Regions from separate parts of the Priestia sp. HNGD-A6 genome, predicted to be linked through region 1. Evidence: riboswitches for the same ligand, from Rfam matches in the RefSeq annotation. Region 1 holds a riboswitch; the other holds the start of a gene.
The links. Region 1 has a riboswitch for FMN ahead of SCI76_RS18720 (ECF transporter S component). Riboswitches for the same ligand answer to the same signal wherever they lie in the genome.
Positions count from the first base shown of each region.

Region 2: another riboswitch for FMN. It lies ahead of ribE (riboflavin synthase); the one in region 1 lies ahead of SCI76_RS18720 (ECF transporter S component).

Region 1 covers NZ_CP138621.1:3,656,396-3,664,438, forward strand. Annotated here, with positions in the region: gene SCI76_RS18705 (ATP-binding protein) at 1-309, shown strand, start outside; gene SCI76_RS18710 (peptidoglycan DD-metalloendopeptidase family protein) at 481-1,170, shown strand; gene serA (phosphoglycerate dehydrogenase) at 1,202-2,776, opposite strand; FMN riboswitch at 3,075-3,218, shown strand; gene SCI76_RS18720 (ECF transporter S component) at 3,373-3,948, shown strand; gene SCI76_RS18725 (ferredoxin) at 4,030-4,278, opposite strand; gene SCI76_RS18730 (helix-turn-helix domain-containing protein) at 4,536-5,585, shown strand; gene SCI76_RS18735 (ATP-dependent DNA helicase RecQ) at 5,609-7,126, shown strand; gene SCI76_RS18740 (CPBP family intramembrane glutamic endopeptidase) at 7,126-7,731, shown strand; gene SCI76_RS18745 (DUF2663 family protein) at 7,820-8,043, shown strand, end outside.
Region 2 covers NZ_CP138621.1:1,490,079-1,498,121, forward strand. Annotated here, with positions in the region: gene ptsG (glucose-specific PTS transporter subunit IIBC) at 1-1,234, opposite strand, end outside; gene glcT (glucose PTS transporter transcription antiterminator GlcT) at 1,505-2,353, opposite strand; gene SCI76_RS07615 (hypothetical protein) at 2,485-3,357, opposite strand; gene ribE (6,7-dimethyl-8-ribityllumazine synthase) at 3,732-4,202, opposite strand; gene SCI76_RS07625 (bifunctional 3,4-dihydroxy-2-butanone-4-phosphate synthase/GTP cyclohydrolase II) at 4,294-5,487, opposite strand; gene ribE (riboflavin synthase) at 5,504-6,163, opposite strand; FMN riboswitch at 6,442-6,592, opposite strand; gene SCI76_RS07635 (amino acid/polyamine transporter II) at 6,700-7,734, opposite strand.

The sequences.
Region 1 (8,043 bases):
CTGACAAACTTAATTGATAATGCCATTCGTCATACGGATGACTACGGAGAAGTAAAGCTGCATCTTGATAAAAGTCAATCCGAAATCCATCTTTCTGTTCAAGATACAGGAGCAGGGATTCCAAAAGAAGATCTTCCGTTTGTATTTGAGCGATTTTATAAAGCTGATAAAGCCAGAACGAGAGGAAAGTCAGGAACTGGTCTTGGGCTTGCGATCGCTAAAAATATCGTGGAGGCACATCAAGGGATTATTGCAGTTGAAAGTGAATTAAATGAAGGAACAACTTTCTTTATCAAACTGCCAAAGTAAACACATGCTAAATAACAGTTTGTCTTCGGCTGAAATAATAAGAATAGCAAAGAGATGTGATTCATTGGAGAATCACATCTCTTTATTTTTTCTATAAACAAGTCTAAAAGAGAAGGAATTGGCATATAGTATGTTTTGTGTGCAATGATCTACATAGGAGGTTCTTTCTTCATGATTGACGTGTTAAGAAGAATATTGGTTGTATTAGTGATGGGATTGTGTATAGGTCTTTTATTTTTGGGCGGGCAAATGGTAAAGGCAGAAGAGAAGCAGTGGGAGTGGCCGGTTGAAGGAGTCTTAACTGATATATTTGGTTCTCGTCACGCCAAACACTTTGGAATCGATATAGCAGCACCTGTTGGTACACAGGTGTATGCTGTTGCAAAAGGAGTGGTGAGCCGCTCTTATTATTCAAATACATACGGGCAAGTTGTTTTTATCAAACAAACGAATGGATACGAAACGGTCTATGCTCATCTAGAGAAACGACTTGTTGCAGAAGGAAATTCTGTATCCGCAGGTCAAAACATTGGATGGGTTGGCAATACAGGACGATCTTCAGGTGCACATTTGCATTTTGAAGTTCATCAAGGAAGTTGGAATCCGGATAAAACCAATGCGGTAAACCCACTCGCCAAATTGGACAAGCAAAAACTATCGGCATACGTAAAAAACGATTTAGCTGCCACGGTTTTTCAGCAGTTACATCAGGCTTCTGATAACTGTATTCTTATCCATCAAGGAGATACATTATCTGAACTTGCGGCCAAATATGAAGTCGATGTGGAGCAGCTAAGAAAGTGGAATCATTTAAAGAACACCGCTTTAAATGCAGGACAAGTGTTAAAAATAAGTCCATGAAAAAAGAGCCGCTAAGGCTCTTTTTTCAATGTCACAACTCAATGCGCTGTATGGTCACAATTTCGCTTGTTTGTTTTAATGAAGTGATGACAGAATCATCTAAAAGTTTATCAAACGTGAGCATCATAATGGCTTCTCCGCCTTTTTGCTTACGGCCCACTTGCATGGTAGCAATGTTAATACGTAAATCTCCAAGTACTTTCCCTACATTTCCAATAACTCCGGGCTGATCACTGTGACGGATATAAAGAAGATGTCCTTCCGGATAAAAATCAATATCAAACGAATCAATATTAACAATTCGAGGTCCATATCCTGCTATATAAGTGCCCGTAATGGTAAATGTACGCTGTTCGCCTGTTACTGTAACGTCAATTATATTAGAATATCCTTGCGTATCTTCCGATGTTTTTTCACCAAATGTAATTCCTCGTTCTTTGGCAATCATAGAAGCATTGACTTCGTTAACAGGTGAGTCAATACGATGGGTTAAAAAGCCTGATAACAAGCTCCGTGTAATATAAGTGGTTTCTAAATCCGTCACTGTACCTCCGTAGGAGATCGAGATATGCTGAACGGGTTCTCGCATGCATTGAGATAAAATAGCTCCCATTTGTTTAGTAAGGCTCGTAAACGGCTGAATTTTTTCAAAAACTTCTTTAGAAAGCGTTGGTAAATTAATGGATGAACTTACAGGATTACCTTCTAGAAAACGCAGAACGTCATGTGCCACGTCTTCAGCAACGTTAAGCTGGGCTTCTTTTGTAGAAGCTCCTAAATGGGGAGTTGTAATAACTTGATCAAAATGTAACAAAGGGTTATCAATCGGCGGTTCAACTTCAAATACGTCAATAGCTGCACCTTGAACATGGCCAATTTCTAAATAATGAACTAAGGCTTTTTCATCAATGATCCCGCCGCGTGCGCAGTTTAATAAAAATACACCCTTCTTTGTTTTTGCTAATGTTTCATGATTGAGCAATCCCTTGGTTTCTTTCGTAAGCGGAGTGTGTACGGTAATTACATCCGCTGCTGCTAGTAATTCATCCAGGGATAATAGTTCTACGCCTAGCTTTTCAGCTCGGGAAGAGGTTAAAAAAGGATCGTAAACGTGAACGCTCATGTTGAAGGCTTTTGCCCGTTTAGCAAGCTCTGAGCCAATTCGTCCAAATCCGATAATGCCCAGGTGTTTGCGATTAAGCTCTGTTCCAACAAATGCTGAGCGGTTCCATTCGCGCGCTTTGACTGAAGCATTTCCTTGGGTGATATGCCGAAACAAGCTAGCCATCATAGCAAATGTATGTTCCGCCGTTGAAATGGTATTTCCGTTCGGCGCGTTAATAACGACAACCCCTCGTTTGGTTGAGGCTTCAATATCAATATTATCGACACCTACTCCAGCGCGAGCAACAATTTTTAAATTCGGCATTTTTGCCAGCAAATCCTCTGTAACCGTCGTAGCACTCCGTACTAAAAGCGCATCGTACGTATGCAAATCATTCTCAACTTCTTCAACTTTTTTTCGCGTAAGATTCACATGAGGAGCTTCAAGTAGTGGAGCAAGACCTTCATTGCTAATTGAATCAGCTACTAATACGTTATACATGACGTGAACATCTCCCTTGGATTTTACTATCACCAAATATTTGATAATTTACCATGTTAAAAAAATTCTGTCAATTATATTTTTTAAACTTTACAATTAGTTATCAAATACACAATTGTAAACGTAAAATTGAAACTATAAATATGTCATAATGCTGTTGGTTATGCACTTATTTCCTTATTTTACATATAAAACAGTAATGAAGTTTATAAAAGACATCAATTTAATAGGAATTAAAAAACTTCTTTATTTACTTTTAATTCGAGATAACATATAATAAATTCATAATTAAATATTGGTCTATCTTCGGGGCAGGGTGAAATTCCCGACCGGCGGTAAAAAAACAAATTGTTTTGAGCCCGCGAGCTTATATGTAATACATACGAGCAGATTTGGTGAAATTCCAAAGCCGACAGTACAGTCTGGATGGGAGAAGGTGGAGGTTCAGCGTTCAAAACCTAATGTGATGAACGTTTATTAAATATGCCTGCCATGTCTCCTCTCAACGAATCATTTGTTGGGAGGTTTTTGCGTGGGGATATGAAGTTGAACCTTTCTTCTTTGAAGAGTGGATCACAAAGAAGGAGAGAGGCAAGATGCAACAAAGTAAGAAAACTCAAAAGCTGGTTATACTAGGAATGTTAAGCAGTATTGCTTACATTTTAATGATGATTAATTTTCCGATTCCTGGATTACCCCCGTTTTTAACAATTGATTTTAGCGAAATTCCTGCACTCGTAGCAGCACTTGTATTTGGACCTATGGCTGCTGTTATAGTAGAAGGAATAAAAAATTTATTGAATTATTTAATTCAAGGAAGTGCTACAGGGGTTCCGGTTGGTCAAGTGGCGAACTTTGTAGCTGGTTTACTGTTCATTCTTCCTGTATCATATATGTTCCGTCGATTTAAAACACCCAAAGGCGTAACGATAGGTTTGGTTACGGGTACGGTTGTAATGACGGTACTCATGGCTGTCTTAAATTATTATGTCTTTTTACCGGCGTATACAATCTTCTTACAATCGCCAGAAATGTCTAGTGAACAAGCGCGTCAATATATCGTTGCAGGTATTTTGCCGTTTAACTTAATAAAAGGAGCAGCAACAGGGGTTATTTTTGTCTTATTGTTTTCAAAAATGAAGCAATGGATCACGCGCCGCGTTGCTGTTTAATTCAATCGCTCTCCCGGGGAGAGCGATTTTTATATATAAAAAAACCTGCAGCATGTACTATACTACAGGTTTGTTCAATACTTATTCGAATTTATTAGCATCGCCTTCGAATTTTTCATCCGCTACGCGAATTGAATCCGTAGGGCAGCCTTCCATTGCATCCATCATATCATCTTCTAGATCTTCTGGAATTTCTACTACACCTTGGTTATCATCTAATGTTACGAATGCAATACCTTCATCATCATAATCATAAATGTCTGGTGCTGCTGCTCCGCAAGCGCCGCATGCGATGCAAGTATCTTTATCAACAATTGTATATTTTGGCATAACAAGACCTCCTGTAAAGTGTTCGAAAATTTCTTATTATATAATCTCTTCGCGAATCAAGAGTGAAATTTCTCCTTATTCATTGTAAAATGATTTATAAAACTTTTCAATAGAAAAGTCACTGAGAATGCTTATCAAATCAAGGTTTCTTCACTTATCCAAACGTTTTGATACATAAAGGAAAGAGCTAAAAAGCCTTTATCTCACATGCTATTGGTCACTTTTGGTACAATGAATGAGAAAGGAAGTTGACACCTTTGAATTATATTCAAGTTAGCATTTTATTTTGTATAAAACAGTTAAAAGGTGAGCGAACCGCCTATGGTATTTATCATTTATTAACAGGTAAAAAGTCAGCGCAAACAATTCAAGACGGAAAAATTTTTGGAATCTCTTTTCTTTTTCAGTCATTTCTTTACTTAGATAAACGGTCTTTTGAAACCTGCGTTGCATATTTAAAAGAACAGCAGTATATCGAAGAAACTGAAAATCAAAAGTATGTGATGACAGATAAGGGACGAACACGCCTTGAAGATGAACTGACGGCTCGGCCCTTTCATCCAGCTTTAGACGGATGGAAATTCGCAAGCAGTACTCAGTTATTTTTAGCAAGAATCACTTTGTTCATTCAGACCTTATCCAACCTACAGTATTTTCAAAAAGGGTTTTTACCCATCTCCAAAAATCCTGAGGTCATTCAATGGGTCAAAACGTATATTATGTCTCAAAAGCAAACGCGTCAAGAGTTAGCCGCCGAGCTATTCAAAGAGCTCCGAACGTGCTTGAAAGATTGTACGGAACGGGATGCGTCTCTTTTTGTTTTGCAACTGACTGGATACGAAAGAGTAGGCTTTACAAAAAATCAGTTAGCATATCAATATGAACTCGATGAGCATTATGTGCATATTCAACTTTTAGGGGTTATTCATCATATCATTGAAAAAGTGAGTCAAAATAATGAAAGCTTTCATGTACTTTCTTCTTTTTTGCATGATCTATATTTAGAATTGCCTTTGACAAGCTCGACGTTAAAAACGTATAGCTGGCTTCAAAAAGGAAAGGCGCTTGAAGAAATTGCTTATATAAGGCGTTTAAAAGAAAGTACAATTGAAGATCATATTGCAGAATTAGCTCTGTTTGTTCCATCTTTTTCAATCGATGCATACGTATCGCCTAAGCAGCAGGAAGAAATTATCTCGGCTTTTGAAAGTTTGCGTACAAATAAATTAAAGGCGATAAAGGAAGAAGTAAAAGACGACGTTACCTATTTTCAGATTCGTCTCGTATTAGCAAAACATTTTACCTGATACTAAAAAAAGTGGTGTTTGATGTGAAGATAGAACAACTTCTACAGAAACAATTTGGCTATAGCCAATTTCGACTAGGACAAAAAGAGATTATTCAAGATATTTTAACAGGTCATAATGTGTTAGCGGTTCTTCCTACAGGAACAGGGAAATCATTGTGCTATCAGCTCCCCGCTTATGTGTTGAACCGACCGGTGCTGATTGTATCTCCTTTAATTTCACTGATGGAAGATCAAGTTCAACAACTAAAGGCAAGTGGAGAAAAGAGAGTTATTGCCTTAAATAGTTTCCTACAACAAGAAGAAAAAAGACGGGCGCTAAAAGATTTAGCTTTTTATCGTTTTATTTATGCATCTCCTGAAATTTTGCAAAATGCTGTTGTGGTAGAAGCATTAAAACAGGCAAAGGTAGGCCTTTTCGTTGTGGACGAGGCGCACTGTATTTCTCAGTGGGGACATGATTTCCGTTTGGATTATCTTCAGTTAGGAGATATATGGAAGGAACTTGGCAGTCCGCTATGTCTGGCACTAACAGGAACTGCGACTAGGGAAGTAGTGGAAGATATTAAGCGCTACTTATCGCTGCCTGCTGTCAACGAGCACATCTATTCCATGAATCGAAGTAATATTGCGATGAAAGTTGATTTTGTTGCAAGTATTGAAGAGAAAAAAGAGAAGTTGCTGATGTATGTTAGTGAACTGCAAAGTCCAGGAATTATCTATTGTTCCAGCCGATCTTGGACAGAAGCATTAACACAGCTTCTAAAGGAAAATGGGATACAGCGAGTGCAGTATTACCATGGGGGAATGGAACCGAATGAAAGAATGCTTGTTCAACAGCAATTTTTAGAAAATCAGCTGGATATCATTTGCTGCACAAGTGCATTTGGAATGGGGGTTAATAAATCGAATGTTCGCTTTGTTATTCATTTTCATACACCTACGCAGCTAGAAGCATACGTACAGGAAATTGGAAGAAGTGGACGCGATCAGCAAAACAGTATTGCGATTTTGCTTTATGCTGAAGGAGACGATGATTTTGCTCATTCTTTACTTGAAATTGAGCTTCCTTCTTCAGATATCATCTTATACTGCCTGTCGTATTTACGAAATCATGATCAGGCCATTCCTTTAAAACAAGTAGAGTCTCATTTTCTTTATACAGTGGGTATTCAAGAAACACATTGGCGATTTATTCGTTATTATTTGTACAGAGAAAATGTAGTGGAAAATGAACATGTTGAACCTAGGAAAATCCCTGAATCGCTGCATGAAACGATTGTTGCAGCTGTAAATAAACGTCTTCGAAACAAACATGACAAGTACCGTGCGATGAAGGAGTTTATTGAGGCAAAAGAATGCCGTCGTCAGGTGCTGCTTGGCTATTTCAATGAGCTGGGAAAATCAGAGCTTCAGAATTGTTGCGATTGCTGCGGATTGGATTTAGAAGCCTATAAAAAAACAAATGGTGAGCAAGAGCAATGGACATTTCAAGGCTGGGAATTAGAATTAGCTCGTTTGCTTCGTCAAGGAGAGATATAATGGCAAAGTCACAGCAAGAGCTTATTTCATCCATGACGGATGCAGAGCTGGTTAAAAATTTATATGTAACGCAGCTGCTCATCTGCTTTATTGCTTTAGGCATCGGTTTTTTCACATTTGATTCGTGGCATTCCTTTTTACAGTTTTTTGAGCTGGATTGGGCTTCTATTTTATTGTACGGGGGAGGTACAGCTCTCTTGGTAGTAGGAGGAGATATGCTTCTAATGAAATGTGTACCCGAGCATTTATATGATGACGGAGGGATTAATGAACGTTTATTTGCTAATCGTTCCATTCCTCATCTAGCCCTTATTTGCCTAATCGTTGCATGTTCAGAAGAAATATTATTTCGAGGGGTTATACAAGTTCAGTTTGGCCTTTTTTGGGCGAGTATCGTATTTGCACTCGTTCACATTCGATATTTAAAAAAGTGGTTTCTTTTTATTTCGGTTGTGGTTTTAAGCTTTTTAATAGGGTTGCTGTTTTGGTGGACTGAAAATTTGTATGTCACGATTTTCACTCATTTTCTCATTGATTTTTTATTAGGCCTGCAGATACGAAAGTCAAAAGGGAAATCTGTACAGCCAGAAGAACTCATGCAGTAAAGGTTAAGGAAACAGCCATTATTTTCAGTGTTATCCACATAATCTTTTATATTCACTCATATGTTGTACTAGCATACGAGGGGGTGGAATGTTGGAAAACAAGTTGATAGACTTTGAAAGCGATGAAACACTTCAATATGTATTAGCGAGCGTTATCAAAAGAAAAGAGACGGTTAATAAGCTGAAAGCTAAAGAGAAAAGATGGAAGCTTTTGTTTTTAGCCAGCGTAACGGCTGTTATTAGCTACTTTTTTTTCATATTTCAAAGCGGTTTTTTTACGACGTTTAGCGAATTTTTCTCATTTTTGTTAGG
Region 2 (8,043 bases), 2.2 Mb from region 1:
TTTTTAAGTTAAATTTACGGATTGCAAAGCGGAAACCGAAGTAGTAGATAACTGCTAGAACTAAACCTACTGGAATAACTAGCCACCATGCTGTGCGGTTTTGCATAACTCCAAATAGAACGTAATCGATAACCCCACCTGAGAATGTCATACCGATTTTAACATTTAATAATTGCATAACCATAAACGACAAACCAGCAAATACTGCGTGAATCGCAAATAATACTGGTGCTACGAATAAGAACGAGAACTCAAGCGGCTCTGTAATACCCGTTAAGAAAGATGTTAAAGCAGCTGAACCCATGATACCAGCTACATATTTTTTGTTTTCAGGACGCGCTTCGTGATAAATCGCAAGAGCGGCTGCTGGCAATCCGAACATCATGAACGGGAATTTACCAACTTGGAATGTTCCTGCTGTTAAAGGCACGCCATCTGCTAATTGAGCAAAGAAAATCTTTTGGTCACCATGAATATGTTGACCTGCTTTATTGACATAATCACCAAACTCAAACCAGAACGGAGAGTAGAAGATGTGATGAAGTCCAAATGGAATTAATGAACGTTCAATTAATCCAAATACAAACGCTGATAAAGTTGGGTTTGCATCAATCATGTTGGTAGAGAAAGCATTTAATCCGCTTTGAATTGGCGGCCAAATGAAAATCATAATAACACCTAAAAGAATTGAAAATACCCCAGTAATAATTGGTACAAATCGTTTTCCTGCAAAGAACCCTAAGTAAGATGGTAATTCAATATTGAAATAACGATTATACATGGATGAAGCTAAAATACCTACTATGATACCCCCGAATACACCCGTAGCTAACGTAGGAATTCCTAAGATGCTAGTGTAAGCTGGATTAGCACCCATTTTGTCAGGATCTAGTTGTCCTGTAGCAACTAAGATTGTGCTCATCGTTTTGTTCATAATTAAGTAACCTACGATTGCAGCAATACCTGCTACACCGTCACCACCGGCTAAACCAACGGCAACACCAACGGCAAACAATAGCGATAAGTTGTCAAATACGATTTGACCCGCCTGCGACAAAACATTTGAAACTAATTGAACCCAGTCTGCACCAAGTGCCGGTACTGCATCCAACAATGTAGGGTTTTGAAGCGCTGTCCCTACTCCAAGTAAAATCCCTGCTGCCGGTAAAATCGCAACCGGTAGCATAAGCGCTTTTCCGACTTTTTGTAATACTCCAAAAAGTTTTTTAAACATGGCGCTTACCTCCTTTTATATATTTAGTGTGCAACAAGCTATTTATTTGATACGTGAATCATTAACGCGCTTTCATAAAACGCTTTCTTTAACTAGAAAACTCATTACATTTCCCGGTGTTATGAGGCGAAGTCTTCAATGATTGCGCTTTCTTATAACAAAAAAAGGCATGAGGAAAAAGAAACGACAAATGGATATACTCATCCAATTACACATCGCTTCATTTCTCACTCATGCCTGATCGTATCAGTAACACGTATTGAAATGATTTTATAAATCCGTTTTTGTTATAAGTCGCTGCAGATGCATCGTTAAGTAAACTGCTTCTGCTTCATACACAGGTAAATGTAACGCTTGCTGCATTACTTTTATCACTTTCCAAGACACATTGTAACACAGAGGATATTCTTCTTTCAATAGCAAAGCAATTTTTTTTGGCTCTTCTATTTTTTCCCCTGTTTTTACTCGATCAATGGCAAAATGCAAATGACGAATCAATCTCATATAGTGTACAGATTCTTTGTCTACCTGCAGATGAAGCGATTCTTCAATCACATTAATGATCGTTTGAATAAGCTGCGAGTCTTGATTCACTTCTAACAGGTTTTTTTCAGTCAGCGCACTATGGATATGAAGCGCGATAAAACCAATCTCTCCTACCGGAAGCTGCACGCCTATTTTACGACTAATGATCTCTACCACTTCAGATGCGATCGTATATTCCTCTGGATATAAGGCTTTTGTTTCAAGTAAAAATGGATTTTTAAGACCCATCCCCTGCTGAAAACGTTTTATCGCAAAGGCGATATGATCTGTCAATGAAATGTGTATATGCTCATTCAAAGGGATATTAACGCGTTTTTGAATATGCGTTACAATATCATTCATCATTTCAATTACATCTTCATCCACCTGAGCTAAAAGCTGCTTGTACTGTTCTTGCTCTTCTTCACTCTTTAGCAAAAACATTTTTTCCACGGCTTTTGCATCGATTTCATCGCCTTTTTTCTTGTTGAACCCTATTCCTTTCCCAATTAGCACAACTTCATCATAGGTAAGGTGTTTAGCAATTAATACATTATTATTAAGTACCTTTTCTACAAAAAAGGACTCTTTCACGAATCCTTCACTCCCCTGTTTCGGCTTTCTATTATTTGCTTTCCTATCTTACAAATAATACGCATAACCGTCAATTCATTTTTCTTTGTTTCAAATATTATTGAACTAAACTATTTGAGTTACGTATTATCTTAGTAGTTCTTCGCTGGAAACGCAACGTCTTTTTTACTCGTCCCATAACAATTTTTCATAATAAAATGTTGAAGCATAACGCTCAGAATGAATATACCCGCTTGTAAAAGCGTAAAAAGAACAAGTGAAGTGGTAATAGATACCAGTAAAATCCCATAGTGAATTAGTAAAATATCTACTATACGCAGCCCCGCTATAATGATCCCAGCTCCAATAAAAAATTCTTTGACTACACTCCAAACGAGGAGAATCGTAACAATACAAACATAAATCATCGTTGCATTTACGGAATCATGAGTAGCCGACGCAAACCATCCCGTATAAAACCAATTATTATGAAAGTATGCTAGCAGCAGAAACATAATAGTAGAAGTAATGGCGAGCATTCCCAGAAAAAATGTAGCGTAATGCACAAATGTCATATACCGTTCTGTTAGCCATACATACCAAATCTTTGAAATACTAAAGCCTATAGTCATTAAAACGCCTGTATAAATTGTTTTCCACCAGTGATGTGTATAGATATCCCAGTGTAAAAATAATTCTTCAATCCCCATAAACATAGCCGAAATGATTAAAATATAGCGAAATTTTAATTGATAAGCAGCTACCACCATAGCCATGATTGGAAAAGCAAACGTTTGAGAAGTTAAGGACCCAAACAAATTATCAAAATATTCATTGGTCATAAAATCAGGATCGTACTCGTAACTTTCAAACAACACAAATACAACATACTCTAGTACATAAGCCATTCCAATGATAAAAAAAAGCAAAACGACTAGCTTTTTATCTTTTTTACGTATGAATACTGTAAGCAAAACGGCTGCGCTGATAATAATCAATGCAAAAAAAGCAGTATAATGAGGCATAGACGTCTCCCTTTTACGACCTAATTATTACTTAGAGTAAGACGTTTTAGCTAAATTATACATAGCTAGCTGCTATTCAAAAGAGATTGAGACATACTACATCAATCCAATCTAAAGGCGAACAAATCGGATACATGAGATAGTATGGATCGCTTGCTGCACTGCAGGTGATTTCCCTGCAAGGCTTCGCTTTCCCTACAGGAGCCTTCGCCCTGCTCTCCACTCAACAGTTAGAAGCCTACATACAGGAAACCTACGTTGTAATGTAACCCTAACCATGAAAAAATCCGAACGATTCATCGTTCGGATCTTCTTTCAACTACCATACTTTTGTTTCAGCCTCTTTTAACTCACAAAAACTGGAACGTCCTCTATTATCCTTCAATCATTTTTGAAAGGTTAGCCATTTCGATAGCTGATGCTGCAGCTTCCCATCCTTTGTTTCCTGCTTTTGTTCCTGCACGTTCAATTGCTTGCTCAATTGTTTCAGTTGTTAATACACCAAAGATAATTGGTACGCCTGTTTGTAAGCTTTGAGATGCAACGCCTTTTGCTACTTCATTACATACAAAATCAAAGTGGGGAGTAGCTCCTCGAATAACCGTTCCTAGCGTAATAACCGCGTCATATTTTTTAGATTCAGCTAATTTTTTAGCGATTAATGGAATTTCATAAGCGCCCGGTACCCAAGCCACGTCTACATCTTCATCAGCTACGCCGTGACGTTTAAGCGCATCTTCTGCTCCACTAAGTAAACGCCCTGTAATAAATTCATTAAAACGCCCTACCACGATTCCGATTTTTAATCCTGTGCCAACTAAATTTCCTTCATATAAATGATTCATCTCTTGTTCCTCCTGCTAGTAGTAATATATAGTTATTTACATTTCTTTTCATGAATTAGCTTCATTTGTTAAAACGAAAAAAAGTGTAAACTTATAAATGTAATAAATGACCTAGTTTTTTAGCTTTGGTATCTAAGTATTTTTTATTGGCATCCACTGCCGGCATTTGAAGAGGCACTCTCTCTACCACTTCAAGGTCGTAGCCTTTTAGCCCAGTAATTTTGCGAGGATTGTTCGTTAAAAGCTTCATTTGTTTGACTCCAAGGTCCTTTAAGATTTGAGCACCGATTCCATACTCTCGTAAATCCGCAGCAAACCCGAGTTTTTCATTCGCTTCTACGGTATCGTATCCTTCTTCCTGCAGCTTATATGCTCTTAGCTTATTTAATAAGCCAATACCTCTGCCCTCTTGACGCATATACAGCAGAATGCCGCGTCCTTCTTCTTCAATTTGCGTAAGAGCTGCGTGAAGCTGAGGACCGCAGTCACAGCGCTCAGAGCCAAACACATCTCCAGTCAAGCACTCGGAGTGAACCCGCACGAGAACGGGGCTATTATGATCAATATCACCCTTGATAAGAGCCACATGTTCTTTATTATCAAGTTTATTTGTATATCCTACAGCCTTAAAATCACCAAATGCCGTAGGTAAGCTTACTTCTACTTCACGGCTAATCAGCTGGTCATGTTTACGGCGGTAGGCAATCAAATCTTTTATTGTAATCATTTTTAAATCAAATTGCTCTGCAATCTTTGTTAAATCCGGTACGCGTGCCATTGTTCCATCTTCATTCATGATTTCACAAATAACACCCGCAGGCTTTCCTCCTGCTAACACGGCTAAATCAACAGCGGCCTCTGTATGACCCGCACGCTGCAGAACGCCCCCGTCTTTTGCAATCAACGGAAAAATGTGTCCTGGTCGTTGGAAATCACTTGCTACCGTTGCTTCACTTACAAGAGCCATAACGGTAGCAGAACGTTCGTACGCACTGATACCTGTTGTACTTGAAATATGATCAATACTTACTGTAAATGCTGTTCCATGTACATCCGTATTGTTCACTACCATCGGGTGAAGATTCAATTTATGCGCAATTTCTTCATTAACAGGTGTACAAATTAATCCTCTTCCATGAGTAGCCATAAAGTTAATAACCTCAGGCGTCGTTTTTTCGGCTAATGCAATAAAATCTCCTTCATTTTCTCGATCTTCATCGTCGCATACAATAACCACTTTTCCCTTTTTTAACTCTTCAATGGCTTCTTCTACTTTATGAAACATCGCTTTCACCTCACTGTTAATTTGTAAAACCATGCTGCTGCAACAAATCCTTCATATTACCTGAACGATTCGAGGCGCCAGGAGTTGACTTGTTCGTCATCATTTGATGCATATATTTAGCTAACATGTCGCATTCAATATTCACCTTGTCTCCTCGCTGTTTGTCTCCTACGACTGTGTGAAGCACCGTATGAGGAATAAGAGAAATAGTAAATGATTGGTTGCTGACATCAAAAATAGTAAGACTTGTTCCGTCTACAGAAACAGATCCTTTTAACATCATAAATTCACGAAGTTCAGGGTCGACTTGAATTTCATAATAAAAGGCATTTCCTTTACGTGCTTTGCTTACAATGGTTCCAATTCCATCAACGTGTCCGCTGACGAAATGCCCTCCAAACCGGCCATTTGCAGCCATCGCCCGTTCTAAGTTAACACGTGATCCAACGGTTAGAAGCTGCAGGGTACTTGCTTTAATCGTCTCCGGCATGACGTCGACCGTAAATTCATTTTGAGAGTATGCCGTTACGGTTAAACAAACTCCGTTAACTGAAATACTGTCCCCTAAGTTCACATCTCCTAACACGGTCTTCGCATCAATCGTAAGAACAATTGCTTCTGTAGCCTTTTGAATACGTTTTATTTTTCCAATTTCTTCAATAATACCTGTGAACATTTTCTTCACCTGCTTTGGCGCTATTCCAACCTCTTATGCCGTTTTGAAATAGCAGCTGCTTTTTTTTCATATTTATCTTTCCCCCAACCACTGAAAATAAAAAAGCCCCTTGAACAAATGTCCAAGGGGTCGGCTGAGCTGAATCAGTTTTATCTATGCAAAATTCCGCTAATTGTATACGAAATAAACAGTTATATTTTGTGTACAAAAACAAGGGTAGCTTTAAAAAAGGCAAACCTGTCCCTTATTAATACAACACAAAAAAACAACTGTGCTTCCTGATCCTTCTCCCATCCAGACTTTTACTGTCGGCTCTAGATTTTAACTAGATCCACCGCTAACATACATCGTATGAAAACGGGTCACGGGCTTAAAAGCATATGCTTTATCACCGCCGGTTGGGACTTACACCCGACCCCGAAGGATAATATATTCGACTGCTAGAGTCTTATTTGTTTTACATTATAGCAAAGTAAAATCGACTTGTCACATCATTTAACTTCGTTTTCTCACATCTGTTCTTTAAAATCTATCTTTTAGCTTATTTTTTCTTTTTTAATACATAGCATCCATACAAAAGCTAGTCCAATATAGCCAAATATCGGATACAAAAACTCAAGAAGCTGAGCATATCCAAATTGCCCGATAATAAAGCATGCCAAGATAATAAACGCAAAAGCTTGTTTGTCATTCAGGGGAAGAAATGATTGAAGCTGTTTAGCGATTCCAAATACATTTCCAATCAATGTAGTAAAAATCTCGCCTAACACAACTACCGTAAATAAAACATTCACCCACACTGAGATATTTTTAACAACGGCACTCATAGGAATATCAAGTTGAAATGAATAAGGCAAATTGGAAAGGGCAAGATGAGTAGAAACAAGCATAAACGTAAGTACACATCCTCCTATTACGGCCCCTTTTTTGATCACGCTCTTATCTTTCACGGAGCTTCCTAATGGAACTAAAACGGCCTGAGCCAAAGCTAGATTTAGGGAAATATATAAAAAGGGACTAACCGCCCACTTCCACTGTGTGACGAGCGTTAAGTCTGGCTTCGTTTGAATCAGTGAGAAATAGCTGACATTTGGCACAAAGATGATAAAAGCAAATGAAAGCATCATCGGCACAACAAGAGAATTAACCATTAAAATACCGTTAATTCCTCTTGCGATAAATATATAAGTTAAAACAATTGTACAAATCATCCCAACAGGAGGCCACAGCCCGAACTGTTCTTTTCCTATTGCCCCCGTACTCGCTAGCATGACTGAAGTTACTCCAAATAAAATGACGATCATTACACCGTTTACCGCTTTTCCAAGTACATCACCAAATAAATATGTATTAAGCTGTTGATAAGAAGAAGCCCCAATTGCGTGCGAAAGCAGCATCATTTTCGAACCTAGCCAAATAAAAAACAAGCCGCTGACCAAAATTCCAACCATTCCAAGTTCGCCGTACTGTGTAAAAAATTGAACAATTTCCTTGCCTGTTGCAAAACCGGCTCCTACAACGGTGCCTACATACGTAGCAGCAACCTGCAGCGTGAGTTTCCACCTTTTCATGCCCATCACCCTTCTACCCTTCATAGTTCACTATATGTAGAAACGGTTAAAAAAAGACGAGCCTTTTATATGTAAATCCTCGCCTCACCCGGTGCTGTTCCTTTTTCGTTTTTTTATTTCCTTCTTGTTTTTTTCATGAAAACCCTTTATCCCTTAACATAACGGCAGTTTTCAAACAAAATATACGGATATTTTCCCTTTAACTTTTAAATTTTCCTCAATATTTGCTGGAAATTCACAATTTACTGTTGTATAATTTCTAAAAATCAGATAAATTATTAAATAAGTATTCTTTCTATTTAAAAAAAT